DNA from 2 places in the Sphingobacterium ginsenosidimutans genome. Region 1 is predicted to be linked to the other one. Evidence: riboswitches for the same ligand, from Rfam matches in the RefSeq annotation. Region 1 holds a riboswitch; the other holds the start of a gene.
What was found. A riboswitch is a leader RNA that binds a small molecule or an ion and turns the genes downstream of it on or off. The one in region 1 is predicted to bind thiamine pyrophosphate.
Positions count from the first base shown of each region.

Region 2: another riboswitch for thiamine pyrophosphate. It lies ahead of thiM (hydroxyethylthiazole kinase); the one in region 1 lies ahead of thiS (sulfur carrier protein ThiS).

Region 1 is NZ_BAAAZK010000002.1:746,830-762,900, reverse strand. It holds gene thiH (2-iminoacetate synthase ThiH) at 1-362, opposite strand, end outside; gene ABFX33_RS03025 (thiazole synthase) at 372-1,142, opposite strand; gene thiE (thiamine phosphate synthase) at 1,139-1,774, opposite strand; gene ABFX33_RS03015 (thiamine phosphate synthase) at 1,723-2,337, opposite strand; gene thiC (phosphomethylpyrimidine synthase ThiC) at 2,334-4,148, opposite strand; gene thiS (sulfur carrier protein ThiS) at 4,196-4,402, opposite strand; TPP riboswitch at 4,463-4,558, opposite strand; gene ABFX33_RS03000 (alpha-L-rhamnosidase) at 4,794-7,433, shown strand; gene ABFX33_RS02995 (phosphatidate cytidylyltransferase) at 7,620-8,174, opposite strand; gene ABFX33_RS02990 (hypothetical protein) at 8,725-10,620, opposite strand; gene ABFX33_RS02985 (hypothetical protein) at 10,643-10,882, opposite strand; gene ABFX33_RS02980 (hypothetical protein) at 11,601-12,152, shown strand; gene ABFX33_RS02975 (peptidase associated/transthyretin-like domain-containing protein) at 12,174-12,785, shown strand; gene ABFX33_RS02970 (hypothetical protein) at 12,825-13,370, shown strand; gene ABFX33_RS02965 (PD-(D/E)XK nuclease family transposase) at 13,392-13,655, shown strand; tRNA gene ABFX33_RS02960 (tRNA-Leu) at 13,895-13,979, opposite strand; tRNA gene ABFX33_RS02955 (tRNA-Gly) at 13,985-14,057, opposite strand; gene ABFX33_RS02950 (regulatory protein RecX) at 14,170-14,658, opposite strand; gene ABFX33_RS02945 (bifunctional UDP-N-acetylmuramoyl-tripeptide:D-alanyl-D-alanine ligase/alanine racemase) at 14,734-16,071, shown strand, end outside.
Region 2 is NZ_BAAAZK010000002.1:1,185,652-1,201,722, reverse strand. It holds gene ABFX33_RS05025 (GIN domain-containing protein) at 211-954, opposite strand; gene tenA (thiaminase II) at 1,179-1,832, opposite strand; gene thiD (bifunctional hydroxymethylpyrimidine kinase/phosphomethylpyrimidine kinase) at 1,816-2,658, opposite strand; gene thiE (thiamine phosphate synthase) at 2,655-3,287, opposite strand; gene thiM (hydroxyethylthiazole kinase) at 3,277-4,080, opposite strand; TPP riboswitch at 4,160-4,252, opposite strand; gene ABFX33_RS05000 (VanW family protein) at 4,426-5,268, opposite strand; gene ABFX33_RS04995 (hypothetical protein) at 5,322-6,485, opposite strand; gene ABFX33_RS04990 (dienelactone hydrolase family protein) at 6,619-7,362, opposite strand; gene ABFX33_RS04985 (NAD(P)-dependent oxidoreductase) at 7,464-8,312, opposite strand; gene ABFX33_RS04980 (Crp/Fnr family transcriptional regulator) at 8,466-9,092, opposite strand; gene ABFX33_RS04975 (TonB-dependent receptor) at 9,501-12,101, shown strand; gene ABFX33_RS04970 (hypothetical protein) at 12,204-12,587, shown strand; gene ABFX33_RS04965 (tetratricopeptide repeat protein) at 12,660-13,856, shown strand; gene ABFX33_RS04960 (prephenate dehydrogenase) at 14,023-14,904, opposite strand; gene ABFX33_RS04955 (pyridoxal phosphate-dependent aminotransferase) at 14,989-16,071, opposite strand, start outside.

The sequences.
Region 1 (16,071 bases):
CCCATGGATTTGAGTGCCATCGCTTCCAGTAATAATTCGGTGTTGTTCAGTGTTTTTCGCCTAATCTTATTGTCCATGCTAAACCCACAGTAGGTACAAATATTCTGACATTCATTGCTGAGATACAGTGGTGCATAAAGCTGGATGGTCTTGCCAAATCGTCGCTGCGTGATCTGCTGTGCTTTAAGTGCCATCTGCTCCAGATAAGGTGTTGCAGCGGGAGAAATAAGTGCCATGAAATCGTTGAGTGTCAAATTCGCGCGGTTTAATGCACGCAGTACATCTTGATCCGAGGCGCCATAGATCTTTGTTTGAACTTCTTCCCAGTTGTATTGGTCAAGTATCTCTTTAAAATCGTTCATGGCGCTATATCAATCGAATAAAAATGAGGTTAACGGACTCGAACTGATCGCTCGGGAACTGATAGGGCCCAAACCAGCTTCATAAGCTTTACGTCCCGCAATGACGGCTTCTTTAAAAGCTTCTGCCATGTACAGCGGATTATTGGAAACGGCAATTGCAGTATTGACCAATACGGCGTCAGCACCAATTTCCATGGCCTTAGCGGCGTCCGAAGGGGCGCCAATTCCAGCGTCAACAACTACCGGTACATTGCTTTCTTCGATAATGATCTCCAGGAAGTCCAATGTACGGAGCCCCTTGTTGCTGCCAATGGGCGCCCCCAAAGGCATAACGACAGCTGTTCCGGCATTTTCCAGTCGTTTGCAGAGCACAGGATCTGCATGGATATAGGGCATGACAACAAACCCCAATTTTGCCAGTTCTTCTGTTGCCCGTAATGTTTCAATCGGGTCAGGTAATAGGTAGCGTGGATCAGGATGGATTTCCAGTTTGACCCAGTTTGTTTCAAGAGCCTCTCGGGCAAGTTGGGCCGCCAAAACGGCTTCTTCTGCTGTTCTTGCTCCCGAAGTATTGGGAAGTAGATCTATTGTCGTTAGATCAATTGCAGCGATTAATTCGTCATGTGCAGCAAGCTGGTCAATCCGCTTGAGTGCAACAGTAACCAGCTGCGAACCAGAAGCCTGAATGGCCGCACTCATTTCGTTCAGATTGCCAAATTTGCCTGTCCCCATAAATAATCTGGACGCAAAGCTGCGATCGGCTATTTGTAATATGCTCATGGTAAAAGATTTTTAATGGATGAAATAATGTTTGGTGTCTGGGTGATCAATCCTGATACCGCTACACCATAAACTCCTGTCTGCAACAGATTTTGAATGTCTTCAAGACTGCTGATTCCACCGATGGCGAAAATCGGAACAGGAGGGAGTCCCTGCTGATTGATTTGGTTGATGATATTTTCATATCCCGCTAGGCCTAATAATGGACTGAGCTTTTGTTTTGTATCAGTATGTCTATAGGGGCCGAGTCCGATGTAATCACATTGTTCTGCTATTCGGCCTTGCACATCTTCCAGGCTATTTGCGGTACCGCCAATAATTTTGGATGGCCCCAATAGCCGACGTGCATCGGCGATAGCACAATCCGTTAGTCCAAGATGTACACCATCGACATCCAGTTCCTTGGCAAGTTTCACATGGTCATTGATGATGCATTTGGCTCCGAATTGTTCACAGATCTGTTTTATCTGCTGTGCAAGCCGAATGAAATCTTGCTCGTCAGCTTGTTTCCACCTTATTTGGACCCAGTTGGCGCCAGCATCCAATGCCTTTAGGATGTTGTTCTTCTGTTCTGTCCGTGTCAGTCCCTGCGAGATATACTGTAGTCTTTCGAGCATAGTTGATGTTTGCATGTAATAAAATGTTGAATAGGGTTGGGGGCTTGCCATAAAGCGCCAAGTAAAGCGATTCCATCTGCTCCAGCTTCCATTGAAAGCAGGCAGTTCTCAGCTTTTATCCCCCCCAGACCGATTAAATGAACATCAAAATTGGAACGGAACTGTAATTGATCCAGTACAGCATTGTGCTGCCCATAGCCTGCTTTGGAAATGCTTGGAAATAATGGACTTAAAAAGGCATAATTCCAGCATTTGTCCAGCGTATTGAACTGATTGATATGATGGACTGATGTCGAGCAGATACAGTTGGTCAGCTGCGGATCAAAAATGCCGTTTCGCCGATGATGTTCATTTAAATGAATTCTGTTAATATGAAGTGCATTTGACAGCTGCGGATGAGAATGCAGAACCAGTCTATCGTGATATGTTGCATCTATTGATGCTACATATCGCTGCATTTGTTCATCTGAAAAATGATATTTTCGCAAGTGCAAAAGATCAAGCCCCTGTTCAAACAGTGCATGTATGGTCTGAAGTTCTGAAGTGAATTCTTCCGCTGCTGTCAATGCAATGATCATAAATAGATTTCCTTTCCTTGGGCGATGAATTCCTGTGATTTTTCAAGCATACCCTGTGCTGCGCTATCCCTGATTTCCTGTGTAATTTTCATGGAGCAGAATTTTGGGCCACACATCGAACAGAAATGTGCTACTTTGGCAGCGTCTGCAGGTAAAGTTTCGTCGTGGTATTCACGGGCAGTGTCTGGATCCAATGACAAGTTGAACTGATCCTCCCAGCGGAATTCAAATCTCGCCTTACTCAGGGCGTTGTCGCGATACTGTGCCCCAGGATGTCCTTTGGCTAGGTCTGCAGCATGCGCAGCCAGTTTGTAGGTGATGACACCATCTTTCACATCTTTTTTATTGGGCAGTCCGAGGTGTTCTTTTGGTGTTACATAACAGAGCATGGCACAGCCATACCAGCCGATCATTGCCGCACCAATGGCAGAAGTAATGTGGTCATAACCCGGAGCAATGTCGGTTGTCAGTGGACCGAGGGTATAAAATGGAGCCTCGTCACAACATTCCAGCTGTTTTTCCATGTTCTCTTTGATAAGCTGCATCGGAACGTGGCCCGGTCCTTCGATCATCACTTGTACATCATGCTTCCAGGCAATCTTGGTTAACTCACCCAAAGTTTCCAGCTCTGCAAATTGTGCGGCGTCATTGGCATCGGCAATTGCGCCGGGGCGCAACCCATCACCAAGCGAAAAAGCAACATCATACTGTTTCATGATCTGACAGATCTCTTCAAAATGGGTATAAAGGAAGTTTTCCTGATGATGGAAAAGACACCATTTAGCCATGATGGATCCACCTCTTGACACGATCCCTGTCACCCGCTGTGCTGTTAAATGGATATAACGCAATAGAACCCCAGCATGTATTGTGAAGTAGGATACACCCTGTTCGGCCTGCTCGATCAGGGTATCCCGAAAAATTTCCCAGGTGAGATCTTCGGCAACACCTTTGACCTTTTCCAGCGCTTGATAGATCGGGACAGTACCTATTGGAACAGGTGAATTGCGGATAATCCATTCGCGGGTTTCGTGGATATTTTTGCCTGTAGACAGGTCCATAATTGTGTCGGCACCCCAGCGGCAGGCCCAAACGGCCTTTTCAACCTCTTCTTCGATACTTGAACTCACTGCACTATTACCGATATTGGCATTGATCTTTACCAGAAAATTGCGACCGATAATCATCGGCTCACTTTCCGGATGATTGATATTATTAGGGATAATTGCCCTACCAGCGGCGATCTCCTCACGGACAAACTCTGGTGTAATATATTTTCCGACAGTTCGGGCACCGAAATTTTCGCCCGGATGCTGATGATCCATGCCCGGTGTACTATCAGCAAGTTGCTCTATCCGTTGGTTTTCACGAATGGCAACATACTCCATCTCTGGTGTAATGATCCCCTTTCTGGCATAATGTAATTGCGTCACATTTTTACCCGGTGCAGCAACTTTAGGTTTATGGCTGTAAGCAAACCGAAGTTCGTCCAATGTGGTATCTGCCAGACGTTTTTGACCATATTGCGAACTGATCCCTTCAAGCTGTATGACATCCTCGCGGTCCAGGATCCACTGATCACGAAGACGGGGAAGTCCTTTACGGATGTCAATCTCTTGTGTCCCATCTGTATAGGGACCAGAGGTGTCATAAATACTGATGGGCGGGTTGACCTCGATCTGTCCATTACTCAATTTGGTCGGACTCAATGAAATCTGACGCATGGCCACCTTGATAGGGAAGAGTGTACCAGGAACAAAGATTTTGGTTGAATTTGGAAAAGGGGTTTGTGTGATTTTTTCTGCTGTCATGTTAATGGGGAATTAGGTATATTGAATTGATTCTGCTCCATACGAGATTATCCGCCTTGTGTAGCGGTTATGAGTAGGATATGATCATTGGGTTGTAAAACTGTTGCGGTCCAGTTGTCTTTTGGAACAACGCAGTTGTTGAGGGCCACGGCAATACCTTGGGTTTTACCGGATAATTCCGTCTGTAAAAGTTCGGCCAAAGAGCCCGGTGCGGGGTCGAAAAATCGGATTTGATGATTGATTGTTAGTTCCATTCCTTTTATTTTTTTGGTAAAACTTTAGGAATGGCAACAACAAGATACAGTAATGTATCTGGAAGATAGCTTACTTTTCCCTACGCCAGTATGATCTGGATCAGGTTATAAGGGTAAAATCTCAGCCCGCATATGCAGACACCCCTAAAGTCGGGACTAATATAGGATTATTTTGATGAATAATCCAAAACATTGCTATTAATTTTCATCGGCAGGATAACAGGACAGTACAGTTTAATTATCTTGATAATAATTGATATATTCGTTTTTGAATCAACTAAAACAATTTAACACTTTTTGTATTCCTGTTGAGTGTGTGCATTGTCACCCAGGAAAGAACCTAAATGCTATGCTAGGAAATACAGAAAGCTGAACGAAGTATAAACTAAACATGCGGAAAATTTTACTGATGACGATGCTGTGTGTAAGCTCGATACTGTATGCACAAAAACAAAAAGAATGTCTGCCAATTGAATTGAACTGTGAACATCTTGTGAATCCGCTGGGTGTGGATAAATCAAATCCCCGCTTAAGCTGGCGACTGACCGATAAGCGACAGGGAGCGAAGCAATCTGCTTATCAAATCTTGGTAAGCAGTGATTCACTTGCATTGGTAAAAAATAAAGCTAATAGCTGGAATAGCGGAAAGCGACTGAGTTCGGCGATGTTGATTCATTATGACGGTATTAGCTTGAAACGGCAGACAAAATACTATTGGAAAGTGCGTGTCTGGGACAAAAATGCGAGTGAAAGTACATCTTCCATCGCTTCATTTGAGACTGGTATGATGGGGATGGAGAACTGGAAGGGGAAATGGATCAGTGATAATCAGGATATTCACGAGCAGGCGGCACCGTATTTCAGAAGAGCATTTAAAACGACCAAGCCGATTAAGTCTGCCCGTGCCTATATTGCTGTGGCGGGACTTTACGAGCTTTCAATAAATGGCAAAAAAATAGGTGACCATCGTCTGGATCCGATGTATACCCGATTTGATAGACGTACCCTCTATGTGGTGGAGGATGTGACCCGTCAGATCCAGCAGGGAAACAATGCCATTGCTGTCGTATTGGGAAATGGTTGGTATAATCATCAACCATTAGCGGTATGGAATTTTGATAAAGCCCCTTGGCGTAATCGTCCCACATTTTGCTTGAACCTGCGCATTGTCTATCAGGATGGCAGTGAGGAGACGTTAACTACAGACCAACAATGGAAGACGGCGGCGGGACCTATCCGTTATAATAATATCTACACCGGCGAACATTATGATGCCCGTCTGGAGATGCCGGGATGGGATACTCCACAGTTTGACGATTCACAGTGGCATGCCATTCAGTATCGGAACCCACCTTCTACTAATATTGTTTCCCAACAGATGGTGCCCATCCGCCTGGTTCGATCGTATTCGCCGAAATCAATGAAAAAGATGGATGAGAAAACCTACATCTTTGATATGGGACAGAATATGGCCGGTGTGACAAAGATCAAGATTGGTGGTAAGGCAGGGACGGTGATCAAAATCAAGCATGGCGAACGATTGCAGGCAAATGGACGCTTGGATCTGTCCAATATTGATGTATATTATCGTGGGAATAAAGAACTGGAACCCTTTCAAACCGACATCTTGACGTTGAGTGGTAGGAAAGAGGATGAATTTATGGCGAAATTTGGCTATAAAGGCTTTCGCTATGTCGAAGTGAGCAGCAGTGATCCGATTGTATTGGACGAATCCGCTGTTACAGCTTATTTCATGCATAGCGATGTACGTCCAATTGGTCAGCTGAAAACTTCATCCCCCTTAATAAACGGTTTATGGGAAGCAACCAACAATGCCTATCTGTCCAACTTAATGGGTTATCCCACAGATTGTCCGCAACGGGAGAAAAATGGCTGGACTGGTGATGGTCATCTCGCAATCGAAACAGCCTATTATAATTTTGACGGCATCACTGTCTATGAAAAGTGGATGGCCGATCATCGGGACGAACAGCAGGAAAACGGAGTGTTGCCTGATATCATACCAACAGGAGGTTGGGGCTATGGTACCGCAAATGGCTTGGACTGGACAAGCACCATTGCCATTATTCCTTGGCAAACTTATCTGTTTTACGGAGATGCCAGCTTGCTAGCTGAATGTTATGACAATATTAAACGTTATGTGGATTACGTGGATGGAATCAGTCCCAATGGCTTGACAACCTTCGGTAGGGGAGATTGGGTGCCGGTCAAATCGCAGTCTAATCTCGAACTTACCTCATCTGTTTATTTTTATGTTGATGCGACAATTTTGGCCTCTGCCGCAAAAATGTTTGGAAAAACAGCTGATCAGCAGAAATACGAAATGTTAAGCAAGAAGATCAAAGATGCCATCAATGCGAAGTTTTTGGATCGTTCAAAAGGGATCTATAGCACGGGGACGCAGACAGAGTTGAGTGTGCCTTTATATTGGGGCGTGGTACCGGAAGCGATGAAAGCCAAAGTTGCAGCCAATTTAAATAATAGGGTAGAAGCGACCAATTTTCACTTAGATGTTGGCGTATTGGGGGCAAAAGCACTTTTGAATGCGCTCAAAGATAACGGCTATGGTGAGACAGCCTATAAAGTTGCGGTACAGGATACCTATCCCTCCTGGGGCTGGTGGATTGTCAATGGGGCGACAACATTGCTGGAAAACTGGGATCTGAAAGCAACAAGAGATATCTCTGATAATCACATGATGTTTGGTGAGATTGGAGGCTGGTTTTTTAAATCCATTGGGGGTATCTTGCCTGATCCAACACAAGCTGGCTTCAAACATGTATTGTTAAAGCCTATTTTCCCGAAGGAGCTCAAGGAGTCTTCGATTTCTTATCAGTCTTCCTATGGCAATATCCTGTCCAGCTGGAAGGTAAAGGGGAACAAGATTGAATATACCGTGGAGATACCGGCAAATGCCACGGCAACGTTTTATCCGCCTGAGAATATCCGCAATAGCAATGTTGTCCAATTGGAAGCGGGGAAATATCAAATGGATCTGGAATTGAAATAAAATAACGCGCAATATAGGCTTTGGACGAGCTAAAGACTTCGTACCAACTTCGTACCAACTTCTGCTTTACATCGGGAGCTGCGCGATATTTCATCGGTTTCTCCGGCTATTTTTCCCGATGAAATACCGAAGACAATCCGAAGCGAATTGCTGAAACGGTGGGAGTTGGTACGAAGAAAGAGGAGCCTAAGGAAGAAGAATATACAAACCTGCGATGGTACTTATAGGAATGGTTAAATTATCATAGCCATCTTTGCTCAGTGCTTCAGCGAGTGTAGCCATGAGCGCAATCGAGGTTATTATGCTGAGTTCCTGAAAGCCGAGATTCGAGCCGTGGGCGTATTTCCAGACCAAAAAGGCTACAATAATAGCACTGATAAAGAAAACAATAGATCCTGTCAAGGTCTTTTTTGCGCCAAGGATCATATAAGGCCATAGGGGCCATTTTTTGCCAGATAATGCGGCCATAGGATCACAGATAGCTAAGGTAGCCAAAGGTAGATAATAGAAAATGTAGCGATCATCCAGATAAGCCTGAGTTACAAAACAAAGATAGACTGCGGCAGGATAAGCTAGACTACCCGCAGATTTTCGGTCAATTGCATGAATAGATTGTAATAAATTAAATTTTAGGGACAGGACCAAAATCACTGCAAATAACCCACAAAGCAGTAATACGGACCAATGAATCGCAAGTAAAATAGGGAATAACAGTGAAATAATGCCCGTGCCTATATGCACGAGTTTTCTCGTGAATTCGACTCTAATCTTAAAACGATGGTATAAAATTTCAGAAAGGGCAAATAGCAGCAATCAGAAAACAGGTGGATAGGAGCCGGAGGTTGGGTTTTGAATTTAGCAACGAACTTCAAGTGATAGTGGGAGGTTGCAACGACCAGCAGGTGGAAGAATTTGCAAAATTCATCTTAAGGCATGAAGGATTTAAATAATTGTAGGATGACAGGCATCGTCATCTCTTCATTGCGTTTACGTATAATGCGCAATGGACTGTATTTATAGGTTTATTTGACCTTTAAAATATTTGTACTATTATAAAACAGAGCGTGGAAAGATAAGAAAGTGCAGGGGGATTATGGCTTGAAAATCATCTTATTATAAAATGTAATATATACTTGCCGTCCTCATCAGTAACCTGCTTTGTCGACCTAATCATCGTAATAATTTTATAAAATTTACTAAAAACTCCATCAAAAAGAAGATCTCTTTCCTTTTGATGGAGTAAGTAGCTATAGTATATTGACTATATAAAATTATAATTGATCATATAAAATTATAACTCTCCTGACCAGGATTGGTTACGTACGCAACGGATCTGACGAAATTGTGTTTCTTGTGCATAACCTATATCAAAACGTGTCGAACGACCAGCATAGTTAACCGTAAAATCATTAGGTCCGCGATAATCAGTGGTATAGGCGACGTGTGCAAAGGTAGTCCCACAGTTGGTACAATTTGCGTCAGGTACGCTTTCCCACTCATCGCTGGTCCAGCGACTTGTATGGGTATAGATCCCATCCCTTGCCGTGTTGCTGCGGGAGTCAACCTGGCTGCGCGACGATATTAATTTACCGTCTGCATCCATTATACCGTTGAATGCAAACAAGATCCTGTTGCTGTATTCCGAAAAGTTTCCCCTGGAAGAGCCTCCATCTCCATCAAAGCTCAGGTTCACTAAGGCAATCCAGTCATAAGTATCCGCATTGCTGTTCGGATTAGAAAATCCGGAATAAGGATAAGGGGTTCGCTGTTGGACAAGGCTCTCTGCCTCTGACCGGGTAGGCAGACGCCAAATCCCCTTTGGATAAACCTCCAAACAAGGATCGCCGGTTTTTATGGGACTAGCTGGGGTCAAAGACATCCAGTGCCAGTATTCAGTCTGCTCAGTATCCGATTTGCCAGGATAGGGTGCGTGTGCCGGGTCGGATCGGAAACGATATTTGTCAAATGTACGGGCAGCAGTGCCATCATACCACAGGTCACTCCGTGCCCATATCGTGCCGTTAGCTAGAATACCCGATTCGATTGCACGCATGCCCAGGGAGTAGGTACTTCCTGCTTGAGGTGAAAAACGCAGATTAGCGATACGAAGACGGTCTGTCGTACTGCCAAACTCCCGGGTAGTCACCGGTGTTGTATTTGGCGGATAGAGCACTGCGTGGTCAAGGTTGATTGAAAATACCGGTGAGATCCGAAGCGCCTGGTCATCGATGGTACGACCAGCTGGGATGACTGTATAAAGGGAAACTGTTTTTACCATATCCGCCGTGCTGATATCCTTATTTACGACGTGTGCGGCCGTATTTGCCGTTGCCATCTCGGTTGGCGTTCCGAAATTGCCACTAAAGATATCCAGGTCAGCAGTATAGAGTAATGTAGTATACTCCCCATCCGATGCTTCTGTGCCGAGCTGAAGCGAGCGGAAAGTGTTTACGCTACCGAAGATTCCACGGGTGTCCACGTCGACATCAAATCTTGTGGTCTTGTGGTCAAAAGTAATGTTCAGAAAGTTCTCTCCTAATTTGGTGTCAATGGTCCCCGAAGCAAAAAGCACGTCTTTATTAGCGAGATCTGCCGCTGCGACTTTTCCGTTACTAATATCAGGAACAGTCCGTTCATTGATCGAAAAGGAAAACCAGCGGTAGGTGGTACCCGCTTCAACCTGAAGCGCTGGATTGGTGCCGGACGATGCTGCCACATTCTGCAGCAGCGTACTCCCCGTCGCATCATAGATCAATATGCGGTATTGGTTCTCGGTGATCATTGGAACTGCTGCGAACTTTTCAGCACCAGATGCTGCTTTTAAACTTACCTCTGAACTTTCTTTGGCTTGGCTATCGGCCAATTTGTCTGTGCTATTACCTATTTGCACAGGGCTTTCCATCGTCGTTAGGACATCCATTCCAGACGCGTGGACGAATTTCTCCTCCCGCCTTATTGCTCCACCTTCACTTTTTGTCAGATTAGCTTTTGATGCGCGGGATTTTACGGTCGATATGGTCGTGGGTTCATTGATTCCCGAAACCATCACCTTGATGACCGAATCTGATTTTTTATCTGGGACAACTTCCTCCTTGTCGCGAGAACAGGAAACAATGAGTAGTGTGATAAGGCATTGTCCGATCAGCCTACCTAGCGGTAAGGTCATCTTTTTTTTCGTTTTGTACATATTCTAAATGGTTAATTTTCGGTTAAAAATCGAAGTCATTGTCGCCTGATCCAACATCGCCCCCGCTAGACCAGTCATTGACTTTCGGACTGTCCGGATTACCGGAATCTCCCGGCCTCAAGGTGGCAGAACCCGCGGCTATGCCGGATTCCATTTCAATTTCAGTACGTATCAACAGCGGCGACACGTACACTTGTTTTTTTTTGTCCATTGATTTCTTTAAATACTTTAAGTTGTAATTATTGCTTAAAATGTTTAACAAAATTAACGTCCATACATTTATTGTGGTTATTGAAATTATTTTAAAATATTATTAGAAATATAACACTCATCTAATTTATTCAAAGTTATATTTCTATTTAGTTATTTTAATTTCAATGTTTAAACAGCTATTTTGAACAGGCCAAAAACCATTACCGTGCCGAGCAGTTAAAGAAATTTTAGAATAAGAGTCCTATAGGAAAGTCTTATATCCCAAGCGCAGGTAGATCGGTTCAGACCTTTCCATAAAAGAGATCACCTGCGGCCCTGGAATCTGCGAAGCGGATTTACTACCATTCTATTTTTTTGCTTGATGGCTGTCACTAATGGCGGCCATATATGAGACTAGCAAAAGGGAGGCTTAATAAAACCCAAGCCCCCCATATCAAATGGTAAGTTTAGGTTGTAATGATCAAAAGCATAAGCAGTCTTTATATGAATACATTGAGCTTAATATTTTCGACTTTAAAGCTTTTCAGGTATTGATGAAACAGGTCTACGTTACACTAAAGTTTCCTACTCTCTTCTCTAATTAGCGTCTCATGAAATGTTGCAATCGGATCGTTGAGATCTTGTTTGTAAGAGCTTTCATGGGGTCTATCTAGCATGCTATGTAACATTTGCTTACGAAATCCTACATAATGTTGTTAAAATTATAACTACTGTACATAGTGGCATATCCTTTGGCGGTGTAAGTTATAAAACTTAAATTTTTGATTATGAAAGTATCGAAAATTCTAACACTTTTTTTCCTAATTTTTATAACGTTTGCCCTCATTTTAAGCTGTAGCAAGAGTGAGGATAAGGATACAGAAATTCCGGAAGGGAATTACATCAAACTAACCATCGACGGTGAAGAGATTATGATGACCCATTTGGCGGTCATGGCCGAAAAGGAGAATAAGACCTGGAATCTGAATGCGCTGTCTGGAGGTAGTGGAAGTTACTCACTGACAGGAAGGACGAGCATGACGATCAATATCCGCGACAAGGATGGTATACTTAAAGAAAAGACCTACAAACTGGATGACGGAAGTGCCGATATAATGGCCACTTTCACCGAGTATCTAAACGAAAAACCAGATACCTACAGTTGGTCAGCAACTACGGCGTCGGCCCTTTCTGGCGATGAGCTAACGGTAACGTTTTCGTCTTTGAAAAATGGTGTTGCAAAAGGCACTTTCTCGGGGCAATTGCGTGTAGCTAGCGGAGGGGATCTGAAAACTTTCAGGCAGGTTACCCAAGGAGAGTTCTCCCTGTCGATGAAGTAGAAATCTATAAATTATTAACAAATGAAACGTATTCAATTATACAATTCAAGGATATTGTTCACAGTGAACAATGTCAGGAAGACAATCGCATTTATAATGAAAGTTGGGGACCCCATAAAACTAACATGGCTCTGTATATTTTTATTATCAGCTTTCTCTGTTAGCGCGCAGTTGAACATTCCACCAAAAGCTGCTTTCGATCCATCGGAGGCAAAAGAATTGCTCGCTCCCGGAAGTAGTTCTATCAAAGGCATAGCCTATACCCGGACGAAGAACGGCTTCGGTATGACCGGAACTAAGACCTCAATCACTAGGGAAACGGTCTATCTGCTCCCTTTTACAAAGCACTTGGCCGAGTGGGATGCCCAAAATTCAAAAATGTTCAAGAACAGGAATAAAAGGTATGTCCTTTCGGATGAATGCCTCCAATACTATCTTTCAACCACCACCGATGAATATGGTAACTTCGAATTTAAAAACTTGAAACCGGGTAAATATCTGTTGCAGACCAAATACTACATGACGCATACCTATGATGGTGTGGATGTGGGAACGAAGGCATATCTGATGGAAAAGAAAGTAGAGATAAAAAATGAAAACGAGGTGCTGGATGTCAAATTCGCCAATTGGTAATGTGTTTAAGATCGTGAACATCAATAAAAAATAAAGCATATGAAAAACAGTAGATTAATATCTGGATTTATCCTCTTATCAGCTCTTTTAACACTTTCAACGTTGTCTATTGGATGCAAAAAAGATGATAATGGAGACGGTGCTAATGGTAGTGGTTATCTGCGTGCCAAAATAGACGGAAAAACGGTCGAATTTAAATTTTTTAGTTCGAGCCAGAATAACGAAAGATCACTGGCGGTAAAAGGCAATACAGGCGATATTAATAGAGGGGAAGACAACACGCACCTTCAATTGTCTATTCTGGACAATGAAACAATCAAAGTAGATACCTACGAGCTTGAATCCACACCAACAATGGTGATTACCTACGGTACAGTAACACATAAGAGTGACGGTACTTCAGTACAGGCAAACTATTCGGCGACCACCGGATCATCCCTGTCGGGCGATGCATTTGAAGTTAAGATCAAGTCGATTTCAAAGGCTCGTGTTGAGGGGAGTTTTGCGGGAATCGTGGTGGCCACTGGCAAAAAGAATATAGTAATATCGGAAGGAGAATTTGCCGTTGACATTACCAATAAGTAAGGCAAGCACAAAGAAACTTTTATGACCCCGTCAAAATTTATCGACCTCACGACCGACTTCGCGTTTAAAAAGGGGGGGACAGAAGCCCAGAAGGATCTGTTGCTGGCATTCCTCAATGAGCTGTTCAGCGGGCGCAAGGTGATCAGAGATCTGGTCTATAACAAGAACGAGCATGTTGGCGATAATGCCGACATCGGCACGGTGATTTTTGACCTGACCTGTACGGGCAATAACAGGGAGCAGTTTGTGATTGAGGTGCAGCGAAGCTCGCAGACCAACCTATAGCTTCGATACCAATTGAAAATTAACCCTAATCGAAAACCTGTTTCAGATCGGCGCATATGCTAAATTAAGTAAGGAGGAACGAGAAATGTGCGATGCTAAGAGGGCCTGACCTTTAAAAATGGTATTTTTAGAACACCTTCACTGAATCCGGTGTTTCATTATAACTATCTGACTATGAACAAAAAAGGCTTGCTCTTTGTGGAGCAAGCCATAGAAGGAAATTCGCTAATCCCTTCTTGTACCTAGGGCGGGAATCGAACCCGCACTCCCTTAACGGGAACAGGATTTTAAGTCCTGCGTGTCTACCAGTTCCACCACCTAGGCAGGTGAGCGAAAAACGAGATTCGAACTCGCGACCCCAACCTTGGCAAGGTTGTGCTCTACCAGCTGAGCTATTTTCGCATGGAATTTTTATTTCAATTTTAAAAAGAACCTCGTGTTCCTTTTTGGTGATGCAAATATAGAGCGAAAATTTAATATTGCAAAATATTTGTTTACTTTATTTTGTCGTTTTTTATAACTCCTTTGAATTCAGTATAGAAAAAATTAAATCGCTTTCAAATCCCCTAGACAACGCAAATTGATAGACTTTGTTCCTAACGATGAAAGAATCTTTGCTGTTTATTTCCCGAATTTTTTTGTCAATAATATTTTCCAATATAGTCTCGTATTCGTCCAGGTCAATCTGCTTGAATGCAATTTTTATCAATTGCTCAGAAACCCGCTTTCCCTTTAGAGCCTGTTTGATTTTGATTTTGCCCCATCCTTTCATGCGAAGCTTCCCATTACAATAGGCTATCGCGAAGCGCTCTTCATTTAAAAAGTTTTCTGCGATTAAATTTGCTATAGTATTTTCGACATCCTCCTCATGCAGCCCCCAGCCGTAAAGTTTGTCCCGCACTTCTTGTTGGGATCTTTCCTGGTAAGCACAATAACTTTCAGCCTTTAATTGAGCCTGACGTGCTGTTAGTATCTTTTTGTTTCTTTTATCTTCTTCGAACATATTGTCAAAATTTCAAAAATAATATGAAATAACTAAAAAAATGTTCAGTTTTGATCCAATCAAAATATCAGGAGAATGTATAAAATATCGGAAATCGTCCAGATTTTACACCCTAATCGCACATTTATCACGGATCCCAATTCTTTAGTTCAGCATTTATTTTATGATAGTCGGAAGATTGTTCAGGCTGATAACGGTGTGTTTTTCGCACTTCAGAAGAGTAGGGATGGTCATCATTATATCAAAGAAGCCTATGATAAGGGCGTGAGAAACTTTGTTCTGCAGATAGATGAGGAGCAGGAACTGTTATTTCCGGATGCAAATCTGATATGGGTTTCGGATAGCCTCGAAGCTATGCAAGTATTGGCGGCTTTTCATAGGCAGAAGTTTAGTTTTCCGGTTATCGGCATCACTGGCAGCAATGGGAAGACAATAGTCAAGGAATGGTTATATCAGCTCATGTCTCCTGAATATAAGATCTACCGTAGTCCTAAAAGCTATAATTCACAATTGGGTGTTGCACTTTCGCTATGGGGCTTATCGGACCAGTATAACCTGGCGATTATCGAAGCTGGAATTTCTGAGAAGGGAGAAATGGTGAAGTTGGAAAATATGATCAAACCAACAATCGGCCTACTAACAAATATAGGCGTGGCCCATAAAGCTGGTTTTGAGTCAAAGAACGAAAAGATCTACGAAAAGATCAACTTGTTCAAGGATGTTGAAACCATGATCTTTCCCAGCCGTTATGTGGAGGATATTCAACTGCCCTATCGACCTCGAAAGTTTTCCTGGGGGTTTGATGAAGGGCTTTCATTGGAGGTTTATTCCCTCAAGCAGGTGGATGATAAGTTCACGGTAGCCACACTTTTCTATGGCGGACGGACATTTGCCATCGAGGTACCTTTTGTCGATAAGGGAAATGTGGAAAACGCGATCAACTGCGTTGCCGTTATGCTGCGTTTTGGTTATGAAAAAGAGGTAATTGCATCGAGAATTAAGGAGCTACAACCAGTTGCGATGCGATTAGAGCTAAAAAAAGGGAAAAAGAATAGCTCGATTATTGATGATTCCTATAGTAATGATCTGGATGCCCTGCAGATCGCGCTTGAGTTTTTAAATCAACAGGGACAGCATCCCCGAAAAATATTAATCCTTTCCGATATACCGGGCGTAAATATAACGGATGAGAAAAGTTTGTCAAAATTGAAACGCTTACTTTCAGAATACCGGCTAGATAAACTGATCTTGATTGGGGAGATCTTGACACAGGTCGCTGATCAATTTGCTGTTCCATCGGTGTCTTATCCTAGTACAACATCATTTTTGGAAGATATCAGGGCTATTCAATTGGAAGATTCTACTATTTTATTGAAAGGGGGACGGGAGTTTCACTTTGAACGAATCAGCCGG
Region 2 (16,071 bases), 440 kb from region 1:
GTGTTTCTTAGCACAAGATACGAAAATATCAGATGATATCCGGTGAATTGGCTCCTGTTAACAGGCTGTTTGGAAATAAACTAATCCAGTTTCTGACCGATGAGGATAGGCCGAACAGGCAAAAAAAGGTGGCACTGGGGAGGGCGCCACCTTTAGCTAACTAAACATTAAACATAAATAAACAGTCTTTTTTAAAGACCTAAACTAAAATTACATAACGACTCGGCCACTTGTCGATTTGTCAACTTGGACATTTCGTGGCTGATTTTTTAAGGATATCTTTGCCGAGGTAGAAACTTTACCGTGCAGATTATCCTTAACACTTAAGGTAACACCAGCCGATGTGCTGGCATTGACCTCCGCATTGGTTGTTGTAAAAGCGGCCATGTCAACTGATGCGGAGGAGTTGGTATTTAAATCCAGATTCGTCGCACTTCCTGCAATTTCCTGTCTTGACGAACTTGTTGAATTTACCGTTAGATTTTTTGCACTTACATCAGCCGTTAACCTACTCGAGGAACTTGTTGAAAGTGAAATATCATCAGCAATTAATTTTTTAAGTGTAATTCTGGCCGATGAAGAAACATTGACAGATATTTTGTTTGCCTTGATGGTTTCGTTGCTGTAGATTGATCCACTGGAAGAAGCCGAAAAACTTGTCGGAATTTTACTCGAATATACCGTTACACGGTTGTTTCTTGCATTTCTGATCTGTGAATTCCGTTTATATTGCACATGTAATATGCCATTTTTAACATTTGTCTCTATCAGCGACAGATGCTCCGCATTGTCAGCTTCAACAACAACTTCATTGCGATTGGATTGAACGTAATCTACACGTAGCGATGTCGCTGCAGAAATGCCATCCGGAGCAGAAATTTTACGGGTTTCACGTTCTTGGGCCTGAGCCACGTATAAAAATGAAATAAAGGCGATGGTTAAAATTCTTTTCATGGTTTTGTCTATTAGTAGTTTTTAATTCTATGCTATTATAATTTTTATTTTAATTTCGAAAAACAGCCTCATTTCCTTCCTTACATCTATAATAGTGGTGCCAAAATTTAAAAACCATGTAAATCGCTGATAAACATCTTTTTTTACTTTTAGACGTTTTCTCCTATTGCCCATTTTTGAACAACTGGTGTTCGCTATCGAACAATTTAACTGTTGTTTTTTTGTTACCACATTCTCTTTTCGTAAGCTGCCTGCCAGAAATGATATTCCAATCGGGAAGCTGTTATAAATACTTGTCGCATTTTCTCCCGATTTGTTGCAGTAGTTTGTTCAGAAATTTGATCGACGTAATTTTTGGCTTTGTTCACACCCTCGGCGAAGTCCTCACCACTATAGGTATCGATCCATTTGGAATAGGGGTTTTGGTCGCCACTGGCGATCGAAACGATGTGGTCGCCAACTTCTTTATAAATCCAAAAGCAGGGCAAAGTCGCAGCCATAGCGACTTCAATAGGCTCAAAGGCGACCACACTTTTTAAAAAATGCACGTAATGGTGGCAAACGGGTTCTATCTTGTTGTCGTCTTCCGGATCCAGGCCAAATTCTTTAAAATAGTTTTCATGCAGCGCTTTTTCGACGATAAGTGCATTGCGCCCAAATTCAAAATAATCCAGGGCTTGTTGATTATCGGCACTCTTTGCACCGATAAAAGCTAAAACACGTCCAAATTCCTCCAGATAGAAAGCATCCTGGCGCATATAGAATTGAAATTTTTCCAGCGGTAGACTGCCATTGCTCAGCTCGGAAATAAAAGGCATGGCTAAGATATCAGCATAAATTGGTCTTATAGCATCCCAGGCTTTATCGCTCCATTTCATGAAAAATAAGTTTAGAAGGGTTGTGGAAATGATTAAGTGGCCCATTTCCTTTGCCAATAACGAGGTCTTTGCTTGCCTTAATTGCCTCGTGGACATAATCTAAAGCGGTAGCGACAGCCTCAGCAAGGGGGAATTGCTGCGCTAACTGGCTCGCTATTGCTGAAGAAAGAGAACAGCCGGATCCATGTGTATTTTTGCTGTCAATTTTTTCTGATTTAAATACCAACGGTGATGCGTTTTGCTGAAAGAGGAGAGAGGTAAGCTCGCTTGTCTGGAGGTGTCCACCTTTAATAAGGACTGACTGACATCCTTTTTCAAGAAGTTCAATGCCTGCTTTTTCCATTTCTTGGACCTTAGCTATGGTTCTTCCAACAAGTACACTGACTTCATCCAGGTTGGGAGTGATAATCGTCGCTTGTGGAAAAAGCAAGTCCATACATGCCTGTATTGTGTCATCATGAATTAACTTGTGACCACTTGTTGATACCATCACCGGATCAAATACGATTGTTCCACGGTAATCTTTCAAATAGCTGCTGATCAGTTCGACAAGTTCAATCGTGTGAACCATCCCAATTTTGATCGCATCGGGATAAATATCTTCGAAGATCGCATCAAGTTGCTCACGCACAGCTTGGGTCGGTATCTCGTAAATATTCCGCACTCCTTGCGTGTTTTGCACTGGTAATGCCGTTAAGACGTTCATGGCATAACATCCAAGGGCTGATATAGTTTTCGTATCAGCTTGGATACCGGCTCCGCCACTGCCATCAAACCCCGCAATGCTCAGTACAGTGGGCACTGTATATTTTTTCGTTATGTTCATGTTAATAATTCCTTTAATTGAGCGCTACGCTCTCTTGGATTTTTACTTTGGCAAATTGCTGATACGACTGCAATGGAATCTGCGCCAGACAGCCAGGCACTTGCACTGGTATCCAGGTTCATACCTCCGATGGCGATCAAGGGCTTTTCAGTTAGATTACGTAACTCAGCCAATCCACTGATTCCCCAGGTTGTAATGGTGTCTGTTTTTGTTTTTGTTGGAAAGATTGGGCTGACACCAAGGTGGTCTACAGCGGCCATCTGTTTGCTGTCAAGTTGTGTCCGATCTTCAAGCGACCAGCCAATTTGAAGACGATGTCCGTATTTTTCCCTTATTGCTATAGGTTGACGATCATTTTGTCCGACATGCACCCCCCAGGCCTCGATTTCAATCGCAATATCCACGGCATCATTGATGACCAATGGGATTCCGTAGCGATCGGTAAGCTGTTTTAGCTTCTTGGCTTTTTCCAGAAACCCTGTCGGCGTTTCGTTCTTTTCGCGTAACTGAATAATATCCACACCGCCGATTATGGCTTCTTCGGCAACGTGGAGCCAAGATTGTGGGTAGCAGTCCTGTTCGGAGATAACCAGATACAAGGGGTAAGGAAATAGGGGATTAATTGCCATAATGCTTCAAGTTGAGATGCATCCGGATACGCTCTTCATTCAGCAGATAGAGCTCATCATAGAGGTTCATCTGTAAGGAACCCGGACCAGAGGATCGCGTTGTTGCCAGTTCACCTGCTAAGCTCAAAAGGGAGACACCGGCGGTCGCTGCTTCAAAAGGATGGTCTGTGACTGCTAAAAATGCACCGATGAGTGCAGTTGCGCTACAGCCAAGTCCGGTAACCTGGGGCATCAAGGGGTGCCCATTGTGTACCTCTGCGGTATGCTGTTCGGACAGGATATAGTCTACCTTTCCGGAGATGCAGATGATAGATCCCAATTGTTCTTGTAATGCTTTACCAAAGCCGATAGCAGCTTTGCTGTCTGCGGTGCTGTCTACTCCTTTGGTATTGACCTGGTTGAAATTGTAAAGGCTCATGATCTCTGATGCATTTCCCCGTATCACAGTGGGCTTTAATTCCAGGAGATTTGCCAATAAGTCATTGCGAAAAGCGGATATTCCCGCACCCACAGGATCCAATACCCAAGGGCGGCCAATGTTATTGGCGTGTTCTGCTGCTACAAGCATGGACTCGGCAGTAAGTTCACTCAATGTGCCGATGTTAAGTACCAACGACTGGGCAAGATCAACAACCTCGCGTACTTCGGATGGACTGTGAACCATGACTGGGGAAGCTCCAAGAGCAAGGAGTGCATTGGCGGTGCTATTCATCACTACCAAATTCGTAATATTATGTACAAGTGGTTTTTGTCGTCTGACCTGTGCTAACAGATCGATAATTAAATCTTCCATTCCTTTTTGTTCGCTATGTTTGTACGTGGCTTTGTCAGGAAGAAATGAGACAGATGGGCTGTCCGGTATATTGTAATATACGTAAGCGGTTGCTTTTCCCTACGCCGGTATAAACCGAATCAGGTTCGAAGGGACTATCTCAATTCTATACAGAATACCCCCAAAGCCATATCAAATTTAGACAAAAAAAAGGACTTTTTATAACCCCTGTTTTATTCGGTCCGTGAATGGTAAAAATGACAGCGAGCGATTTGACAGACATTTTCAGTATTAGATGGGAAATAGATTGAACCGACAACGAGTAGAGGATGATGTCAAAATGATCTCGTGCAGCTAAGCTGCTTGTTAAGAATTTATATTGTCTTCAGCTGGCAATTCCGTGTAGTCAGGAGGGGTATAAGTGACGCGGGCAAAATTTTTCGTCAGGAGTTCCGTATCAACAACCTTTCCACCCTGAAATTTTAGGAATTTTTCCCGCCAGATTTCATTTTTTCGATAGAATTGATCTCCTATTTTAAGGAATTGATGCTCCTTTTCAATGACGTGATAGGCAAAATCGAGCTCCTGATCGATCCTCAGTTCACCTTCAAGACATTTTTCGGTAAACCAGAGATTAATCTGAAACGTATAGGGGGTATTGTTGGTAAACTGATAGTCACGATAGTTGTAAAATACCGTTGCACCACTTCCGAAAGGTAATACACGCCCATCATCGGGAAACGGATCAAAAGAATGGTGATAACGCTCTGTGACTGTCAGCGGGCTATGGATAACAAGCCAATGGATCAGGTTGGAAATCTGGCAGATTCCACCGCCTATACCTGCCCGTGCTTCGCCAAAAGATAATTCCATCCCCGGAAGATAGCCTTTCTTCTGTGTGGGCTGGCCGACCAGTCTACAGAATGAAAAGGTTTCACCGGGCTGGATCAGTACACCATTGATCTGCTTTGCTGCAATCTTTAGATTGGTCACTTTATTGATCTGCAGCTGCATATTGTTTTCTCCCAGCTTCTTTAATAAAACAGACTGGTGTTTTTTGATGCGGTACTGCAGCGCTGTTGTAGACTTGGTTTTTGTGTACTTTTTATTATCCAGTAACCAAATGGCTTTTCTTTGTGTCCTTCTTGCCCAGACAGCGAGAAAATACAGTAAAGGGTGGCGTTGACTTATTAATTTCCGTTTTTTCACTAATGACAAATGATGGTTTATTGCTTGCTTCTATTTCAGTTTGCGCGTTTGAATTATTGAGAATTGGAGGAACTTTCCTTTTTTTGTATTGTTTTAGAGGTAATTTTATCCTGTTTGTCAAATACAGTGCTCTCGTATTGGTGGTCGCCCAGGTCCTTTGAGACTATTTTCAATTCCAATGTACCATCACGATAAAACAGATAGGTGCTTTCGTTGTCTTGCACAGCTATTTTGGATTCGGCAGTGAGCTTCCCTGTTGGGTCAAATACCTGCCACGAAGAGAAATTGTCTGCTTTTTGGGTATCATAATAATACAGTGTACGTTTTTCGATAGCGTCATTTAGCCCTGAAACTTCCTCAATAAGCTGCCCATTTTCATTGTAACGGTGGTCGACCCAATGCATCCGTTGGTAAACGAAATGAATGGACTCCTCCCGGATCAATTGATATTGATCATTTAAATGCTGGATGGAGACGGTTCGCCGCTCAGGATCGGTAATGAGAATAGCATGCGGTAAGTATTGATAAATTGTACTAGAGGACCATTTGCTGTTTTGAAGCTGTTGTATCGAATCGATTAATCCCCATTTGTTGTAAAAATATTTGGTGTAATAGTTGACCCCATTAGCCAAATTGTTTGCCGAGAGTTCTTTGCCTCGCTGATAAACGGTTGTTATAATGCCGCTGGGTTTTTCGAGGTTCTCCCCTGTAAAAGTCTGCGAAATATAAGTTCCGTCATATTTGCCTTTTTTCTGCGTGGAGTAGATCGGAAGACTGGGGCGGGAAATGACGGCCTCAGCATATTGCCTGGATGGTTTAAACGGAATAGCTGCTATGGAATCGAAGAATAGTTTCGCATCGTATTTAAGCGCTTTTTGAGCTGTACTTGTCTGCTTATTATTTGTCATTATTGGCTTTGCGGCCTGTAGATAGCTTTGACTGTCATAGATCACTTTTGGTCTGCTCTGGCCATCAAACAGGATCATGGCATTTCGTTGTTTGAGGGTCGGTACATCCACTGTCCACTTACGCTTGTTGACAACAAAAGTAAATTTTTGGGCATCTGTTTTTGAGACCAGGAGTTTGGTGGTACTATAGGGAACCTGTCTAATAATTTCATTTGCCTTTTGATCATGGAGACGCATCGCGAAATCCGTTGATTTATCGGATTCATTGGTAACGAACAAGATCGCTTGGGTAGGTGCCCCGATTTCCATTGATTTTATCGTTTGGGATCGTGCCACAGTCGTACAAAACAAGAGTACCAATAACTGGAAAATAATGGGATGGGGCGCTATTGATCTGGAATGACAGTTCATTTGAATAGGGGAAGCTTTGGCTTTATATGCTTTAGTTTAGTACTTCTTTTAGGAATAGTAAAGTATGCTCCCAAGCACGTTTGGCCATGACAGGATTATATTCAGGTGATTCCGGATTGGTAAAGGTATGGCCAGAATTGGCATAGGTAATGATCTGCCAGTCCGCTTTTCCTTCATTAAGTTCCTTGACTAACCCATCATAATCTTCTTTTGATACACTTTTGTCAGCGGCGGGATGTTCAACCAATACTTTCACATTGATCGCTGCATTAGGTCTGTCGGCTGATTTGGAGAGTCCACCATGAATACTGACCACTCCTGCCACAGGAAAACCAGCGCGTGCTGTTTCCAGTGCTCCGGTTCCGCCAAAACAGTAACCGATTACTGCAATTTTTTCGGAATCAGCTCCAGCTTCCTTCAATTGTTTCAGAGCAGCCGCAATGCGCTGCTGATAGGCCTTGTAGTCTGCTTTATAATGGCTGGCGATTTTCGAAGCCGCTGTATTGTCGGCGGGGATATTTCCTTCACCATAGATATCGGCAATGAAAGCAATATAACCTTCTTTTTCAAGTTGCAATGCGGCTTGTTTCGCCTCGTTATCTATGCCTTTCCATGCGGGTAAAATAAGGACCGCAGGCCCTTTTTTGTTGGCGTTGGACGTGATAAGTCCGTTCAGTTGCTGTGTTCCGTCTTTGTAGGATACTTGTTTTAACTCCTGTGCTTTCATACCCATGGTAACCATAGTTAATAGAAAAAATGTCAAAGCTGTTTTCATCTGTTCTTAATTTTTTTAGCCGTCAGATGGCCTGTGTGATTAAAGATAATACCGCTGTTTCCGGTGAAAATCCTTCGTGTGCTTGATAAACAAATTTAGGCTCAGGAAGGTTTTATTGATTCAATAATTCCGATCACATCCAATTGTCCCAAACCGCTGTCATGCGCCTTTTGATAGGTGTCGAGCAAGGTGCCAAGAAGGGGATAGGAGGCTCCCGCCTGTTGTGCCAACCGGATATCTTTTAACATCAGATCCAGCGCAAATGCTGCGGTATAATTTCCTTCAACGAGCAAAGGTGTTTTTACTTTTGTTGCTCCGCTACCACTGGCACTATCGTTGATAATCTCTAGCATTTCACTACGTTCAATCCCTAATTGATCAGAGAATAAGATGGTTTCGGCCAAACCTTGATAGATGATTGATAGAAAATAATTTATGGCTAGTTTGGCGGCAATACCTTTGCCACTTTCACCAAGATGTTTAATGGATTTTCCCATCTTCTCAAGGTAAGGTCTGGCACGTTCAAGGTCGGTCTGTTCTCCGCCGACCATAATGATCAATGTACCTTCGGCAGCAGGTTTGGTACTTCCAGCGACCGGAGCATCCAGAAATGCGGCACCTTTCGCTTTTAGCTTATTGGCAAGATTGATACTCACATCTTGAGCGATGGTACTCATATCCACAAATAATTTTCCGCTGATAGGCTGTTCAAGAATTTTACCGTAAACCTCCTCGACGGCGGTATCGTTTGTCAGCATGGTGAAAACCACATCACTGGACCCGATCAGATCTGTGACTTCACTATAAACAGTTGATTGTGCTGCAAAGTCTGTTGTTCTGGCGATGTTTCTGTTGTAAACGGCAAGCGGAAATCCTGCTTTTTCAAGGTTTTTTGCCATGGGATTCCCCATATTTCCTAATCCTATAAATCCTATGTTTTCTGTTTTCATATTAAATTGTGTCATGTGAATCGAACATTCAGCTCACAATAAAGGTACAAATGTTTTTGGATCTATAGGGCGTAAAGCTAGGACAACAATAGGAGGTATTTAAATTCGATAGTATAAGCTCCATATCCGTTTGATATGAATTTATTTCTGCTGTTAAATCAATACTCTGATCTCATTCCTGAGCAGTACAATCTTATCTTCATTTTCCAATTTTTTTAAGATCCGAGAGACGACAACACGGGAAGTGTTCAGATCGGATGCAATATCTTGATGGGTGAGGGTTAGAATCCGGTCGTTGGTAAGATTTACTTTAGCTTTTAGGTAATTGAGGATACGTTCTTCCATATTGGAGAATGCAAGATTATCTACAGCCTGGAGCATTTCATTCATCCGGCTGGCATAACTCGATATAATGAAATTCCGCCAGGAAGGGTACTTTCCCATCCAGTCATTGACCTGTTCATTGGGGATCATGGCTACGGTTGTATCCTTTTCAGCCCGAGCCCGAATTTCACTTTTTTTATTTCCCAGACAACAGGCGATAGACATAGTACAGGTCTGTCCCTGTTCAAGATAATAGAGTAAGAGTTCTCCTCTGGCTTCATCCTCGCGGACGACTTTGATCGCTCCCGCTAACAATAAGGGCATTGCGCTGATGTATTGATCGGTATCGATGATGAGGTCGCCTTCACGGAAAGTTTTGATGCGAGCATTCTTTATAATTTCTTCAATCAATGCAGGTTCAAGAACACCTGCGTAAGCTTGTTCAATGGACAACATAGTTTTTTATTAGTACTTAAATATAGCCATTTTGATCTTAAGGGATGCTGTGTTTGATTAAAAAACGCTAAGACCTTATGCTCCGCTGTAATAATAAAGGATGTCTCAGGTAGATATCCGGATAAAAAACAGAAATAAAAGAATGTGTTGACTTATTCAAAGGAGACAAAATTTTATTCTAACTACTTTTGATATATTTTCATTAAAACAATGTTTTTGTTGTATTCCTATTAACGGGCTTAATTTTGACTTGCTGTTTTGATTCTAAAATCAAGCTTAATCTATGGAAGATTAAAATTTGAAGTTAATATAAACGGACTGTTTACAGTTGTGCTAGTGTTAAAATTAGTTAAAAAGACAATCAATTCCTAATTTTGCGGCACAAAAAACAAAACAATCACATCTAAGATGAAAAAGTCTTTACTTTTTTTTGCACTTGTTTTTGCTAGCTATGGCGCGGTTCATGCACAAACGGCAAATACTAGTTCGGTTTCAGGAGTTGTAAAAGAGGCTACTGGACAAACAGTTAAAGGAGCAACCATTAAAATTACCCACATCCCAAGTGGACAAGTTGTAAGCGGCTCAGCTGATGCTCAAGGAAAATTTCAAATTTCAAATCTTCAAGAGGGAGGTCCCTACAAAGTTGAAGTGACCTACATTGGTGAAAAACCAGTTGTCATTGAAAACATCATGTTGAAATCGGGCGAATCGTTGAATATTAATCCGACTTTTTCGGAGGGTACTTCAACGGATTTAGATGAGGTTGTTGTTGTTGGTCATGGTGTTATTGATATTGCTGCTGGGAGAAAAACGCCTATCGCAGTTTCAACGATTAATAGACTTGAAATTGAAGAAAAAGTAGGTGCGCAAGATATCACGTCAACTTTGGCGAATACGCCATCAGTTTACATTACAGGGCAGGCGAAAGGTTTTGGTGAATCTTCAATGACTACACGTGGTTTTGACCAATCCAATACAGCATTTTTATTGAATGGTCAGCCGGTGAATGGAATGGATAATGGCCGTGTATATTGGTCTAACTGGTCTGGCCTTACAGATATTGCTTCTTTGGTACAGATCCAACGTGGTTTGGGTTCTTCCAAACTAGCGATTTCATCTGTAGGGGGAACAATCAACTTTGTAACCAAGTCCACAGATATGAAAGAAGGCGGTTTTGTGCGGACGACAGTCGGTAATGATATGTTGATGAAAGGAACTGTAGGCTATAGTACTGGAATGATGAAAAACGGTTTTGCTGTTTCAGCAATGTTTACGCATTGGTCCGGTGATGGATATGTGAATGGTACGCAAGGGCAGGGACAAAATTATTTCTTGTCTGTGGGTTATAAAGCGAGCGATAAGCATAACTTTAACTTAATGGTTACTGGTGCTCCACAATGGCATAATCAAGGTTTCACTTCAACATTGGACAACTACTTGAAAAATGGAAGAAGATACAATAGTAATGTCGAGACAGTTAATGGTACCGAAGTTAACTACCGTAAAAATTACTACCATAAACCGGTAGCCAATTTCAACTGGGACTGGACTATTGATGATAAATCTTCATTATCTACCGTTGTTTATGCTTCAGTAGCGAGTGGTGGTGGTCAAACCAAGAGAACAGATAAATTCAATAAAGGCCCTTACCTAGCAGCTGATGTAAACAATCACCAGTGGTATGGTATCGTTTCTAACTATAACCGTAAATTAAATGAGAATTTAAATTTCAATGTTGGATTCGATTTGCGTGATTATAAAGGTGAGCACTATCGTCAGGTAACGGATATGTTGGGTCAGTCATCAATTGCCAACGTAGGTAACGTAAACTTGGGCAATAATGTCTTTATTACAGAAACTTATTCAACCAATCCATGGAAGGCATTTTCAAGCCAACCGAAATCGACAGAAAATAGATTAGCATGGGATTATGAGCAAATGATCCGTTACGGCGGCTTATTTGGTCAATTGGAATATGCTAAAAATGGTTTTACAGCGTTTTTCCAAGGGTCAGTTTCGCAACAGCAAAATAGCCGTAGAGAATATTATTTAGAGAAACCCGAGAACTCAAAATCGGAAAATGTTAATAATTTTGGATATAACACCAAAGGAGGTGTAAGCTATACCTTAGGCAAACATAGTCTTTTTGCTAATGCTGGTTACTATTCACGTCAGCCTTATCAGAACAATATCTTCATGAACTATAGAAATGACGTGAACCCTTATGCGGAGAACGAGAAGATCTTAGGTCTTGAATTAGGGTATAAATTTATGTCAAGATACATTGATGTGAATGTGAATGCTTATAAGACAACATGGGAAAATAGGGTGACTGGTAACTCAAGAAATGCTTCAAAAGCAGATGTTGCAAAGTATAATCCAACCAATGATCCGAACATCTTAGTAGAGGGAGATTATCTTTATTTCTCAAATTATGGTGTAAAACAGAACCACAAAGGGGTAGAGTTGGATTTTGCTGCTCGTCCGTTCAGAGGATTTACTGTTAAAGGTTTTGCGTCTATCGGTGATTGGAAATATGATGGCGAATCAGTTTCAATTGTCCGTAATGAAAACCGGGTAGAATTGGCAACCGAAAAGGTCGATTTAACTGGTGGTCAAGTTGGGGATGCTGCGCAAACAACCTATGGTTTAGGTGCCAAGTATTTTATCACAAGAGGTTTATCTGTTGATGGAGACTGGAGATCTTACGATCGTTTGTATTCTTCAAGACAAGCTGGTCAGGGCAAAGTATTAGAATTGCCTTCCTACCAACTTGTTGATGCAGGTGTTTCTTATAAAATAGATATCAGTGATAAAAACGCAATAAGTTTTAGATTTAACATCAATAACTTATTGAACAAGTTCTATATTTCTGAGGCGACTACAAATATTTTTGAAAACACGAAGGCCGGCGAGACGAATGAATATTGGAATGGAATCAATACCTCTAACACAGTATTGATCGGTCTAGGAAGAACCTGGAACGCTTCAGTGAAATTCACATTCTAATAAGATACCCTATTTAGTATTAAAAAGACTCACATTATTGTGGGTCTTTTTTTGTTTTTTAATAAAAACTTAATACTTTTAGGTGATCTAACTGCCAACCTGATGTTGCATAAATTAATTTGTCTGGAAAATTTACAGATAGGTACCGTTTATTTTTCCGCTTTTGTGGTAAACCTGGATGGTGGAAATACCGGTTTTGCTTTATTTATTAACCAAGAAAATGACCCGATTTTTATTTTTCGAAAAGAGAAGAAAAATGAAGTGTCTTTTCATGTCAATGAAGACCAGTTTTTTTGGATTGTAAGAAATAGTCAGTTCACAGCCGGTGAACGCCAAAGCTTTTTCGCGGAGTTTGTTGAGTTCTTACGTTTAATGGAAGATAAGGTTTCTAATTATGTCTTTAAACGTGAAAAGCTAGTCAGATTTACGAATTCGAGGGATATCGTTCGGTACAAATATCTCTATTTGACCGGTGAACTGAATTAAATCGTTTCTATTTAAGTAGGAAAGCGAGGCGGTTAAATTTCTTTTGTATTGAAATTTAGCTTAGTTTTGGGTATGAAGCTAATGATATCAAATCTATCTGTTACCCTTCGGGGCGATGCTGTTACAGCAGCGGATTTTAAACTTCCCTCACCTGTATTGCTTGCTAAATTTTCTTTTTTGCCAATTTCGTCTTTTTTTCCAACGGATATCATTCCCTTTTCCCCGGATGAGTTTGATCACATCCAACAAGAAGGCATCAAGCTCCTGTTAAAGGGCTTTTCGATGGGGATTATTGCTGATAACGATCCTGTGCAAGTCCTGGAGGAGGTCATCGCGCTGTCAAACAGTGCGCTGGCATACAGTTACCTTGGACTCTATTATTTTAAGATAAAAGCCTACGAAGAAGCAATCGCTGTTTATAGTAGGGCAATTGAATCCTTTAAAGAGGAACCTTATTTTTACGCAAGCCGATGCTTGGTCTATCGCTTGATTGGCGAAGATGAGGGCGCATTTTATGATTACCAGATTGCCAAAAGATTGGATTTTAATTATCACAGTGTATTGGAATGGCAGGAAAATCAGGCCGAATTGAGCTATTTTGAAGCCGAAAATCTGGTTATTCAAGAGCTGGAATCTACACCCAAAGAACTCAGTACGGACGAGCTGAATTCATTAGGACTTGAATACGTCCATTGTTATGATTATCTGAAGGCGATCGAATTGTATACCTCGGCCATCAATAAAAATACAACAGGAGATAGTAACCTCTTTGTTTTCAGAGGAAGTCTCTATCTAAAATTGACCTGCTTTGAGTTGGCTTTAAATGATTTTAATCGGGCGATCGAGCTGGATGAAAATCAAACTGCTGCCTATGTATTCCGTGCTAAGGTGTTTGAATCTTACCGCTATTCCGAAAAAGCACTTAACGATTATGCGAAAGCGGAAGAAAATGACAGCAACTCATCTATTGTGTATGAAGAACGGGCTTCCTTATTGGAACGTCTGGGCTGTCTACCTGAGGCATTGTCTGATTTCGACCGTTTGGTCGAACTGAATCCTGATGACTTTTATGTGTATTCTTTGCGGGCAGATCTCAAGGAAAAACTGGAGGACATGCATGGCGCATTGGTAGATTATTCTACAGCTATTGACTTGAATCCTTATTATTCGGATTTATATTCTTATCGTGCTGCTATCAAAGAAAAGCTCGGTGATGCAGTGGGGGCCAAGCTCGATTTAGATAAGTTTAATGAATTGGAAGACGAATAAAACCATAAAAAGAAAAGCTTCCCCAGGAGAATTGAATAGAGACTGCGGGGAGCATGAATACAATTAAATAGAAACGGGGCTATCCGAATTTGGATAGCCCCGTTTGTATTTTTAGTTGAGCTCCCACGGGAGCCTGTGATTGTTCTATGTTAAACCAGTTCAGACCCTACTTAATGATACGTTTAATCTTATTTGAACGCTTGATGAGTTTATGCAACTTGTCATAATCTTCGCTGGCGATTGAATCATGTAAGGATTGCAATTGTTTGATATGCTCTTCCAGGACTTCCAGTACATTTTCGCGATTCTGTTTGAAGATAGGTGTCCACATATCGGGTGAACTTTTAGCCAGACGGACTGTAGATTCAAAACCTGATCCTGCCAGCTCAAATATACGCCCCTGCGATTTCTCCTTTTCCAATACTGTCAATGCTAATGCGAATGAAGTAAGGTGGGAGATATGCGAAACATAAGCTGTATGCACATCGTGTTCGTCCGCATTCATGAAGCAGGTACGCATCTCCAGTTGATCCGTGATCGCATCAGTAACTTCGAATGCATCTTCATCCGTTCTAAAGGCCTCAACATAGACCATCATCTTGCCCTTGAAAAGGCCTGCTACGGCTGCTTCAGGGCCAGAATATTCCGTACCAGCCATCGGGTGAGCTGCAATATAGCGACCTCTATTGGGGTGATCTTTGATTTTGTTCAGTATGTTAGTCTTGGTAGACCCCATATCAATAACGACCTGGTCCGTCACCTGATCGAGGATCTGAGGAACTACCTGCAAAATCGCATCAACGGGAATAGTCAATATAAGTACCTTACAGTTCTTTATTGCTTCTTCCAAAGTCATTGCTTCGTCGATAAAGCCTATCTGCTTGGCTTTATCAAGATTTTTTTCGCTTTTATCTACACCAATGATCTTACTGCAGAATTTTGTTTCTTTTAAGCGGATGGCAACTGAGCCGCCAATTAAGCCTACGCCTACGATGGCAATATTCATATGTGAATAATTATTTATTCGTGTTTGTCTTTCAAAGCCCATAATGAAATACCCGGATTCTATTTATTTGTCTGCTGTAATCGCGGATATTTCATCGGATTGAAATGTTAATTTTGAAAAATGTGTCTAGAAGTTATCCTTAATACGTTGGATGGATTCTTCAAGAACTTCTACTGTCGCACAGAGACTGATGCGGATATACTGATTTCCTCCATCTCCAAAAATCCCTCCCGGTGTGATAAACACGCGTGCTTTGTCCAAGACAGCATCGCTAAGCGCATAACCATCCTTATAGGAATTCGGGATTTGAGCCCATACAAATAAACCAACCTGATCTTTTTGGTATGAACAGCCCAGTAAGTTCATGATTTCATAGACTTTAAGACGTCTATCTGCATAAATTTTATTAAGATCTTGATACCATGAAGCTTCCAGTTGTAAGGCTTTTGCCGCCGCCAATTGAACAGGTAAAAACATCCCGGAATCCATATTGCTTTTAAAACGTAACACCTGGTTGATACGCTCTTCGCTACCAACCAATGCTCCGACTCTCCAACCAGCCATATTGGATGATTTGCTCAATGAATTTAATTCTATCGCGACCTCTTTTGCGCCTTCCACGCTCATGATACTACGTGGTTTGTCCGTCAGGATAAAACTATAGGGATTGTCATGACAGATAAGAATATTGAATTCCTTTGCAAATTCAATCAGTTCTTTATAAAACGCATCCGATGCTGAGGCACCCGTAGGCATGTGCGGATAATTGATCCACATTAACTTGACGTTTGACAGATCTTGTTTCCGAAGTTCGTCAAAGTCAATCAGCCAATTTTTTTCCTGCGTAAGCTTATAGGTGATCGACTCCGCCCCACTCAATCTTACAGCCGCAGCATAGGCCGGGTAGCCGGGATTGGGGATTAAAGCTTTGTCTCCTTCCTGTAGGTAGGTCATGCAAATATGGACAATACCTTCTTTCGATCCAATCAGTGGTAAGATTTCCGTATTGGGATTAAAAGTGGCTTGATAATAGCGTTGATACCAATCGGCAACAGCCTGTCTTAAAGCTGGAGCTCCTTTGTAATTTTGATAGCCATGTACATTTGGAAGTTGGGCATTCGTATTCAATGTCGCTATTACCTCCGGGTGAGGGGGTAAGTCAGGACTTCCAATTCCTAGATTGATTACACGTGCACCCTGTTTGTTAAG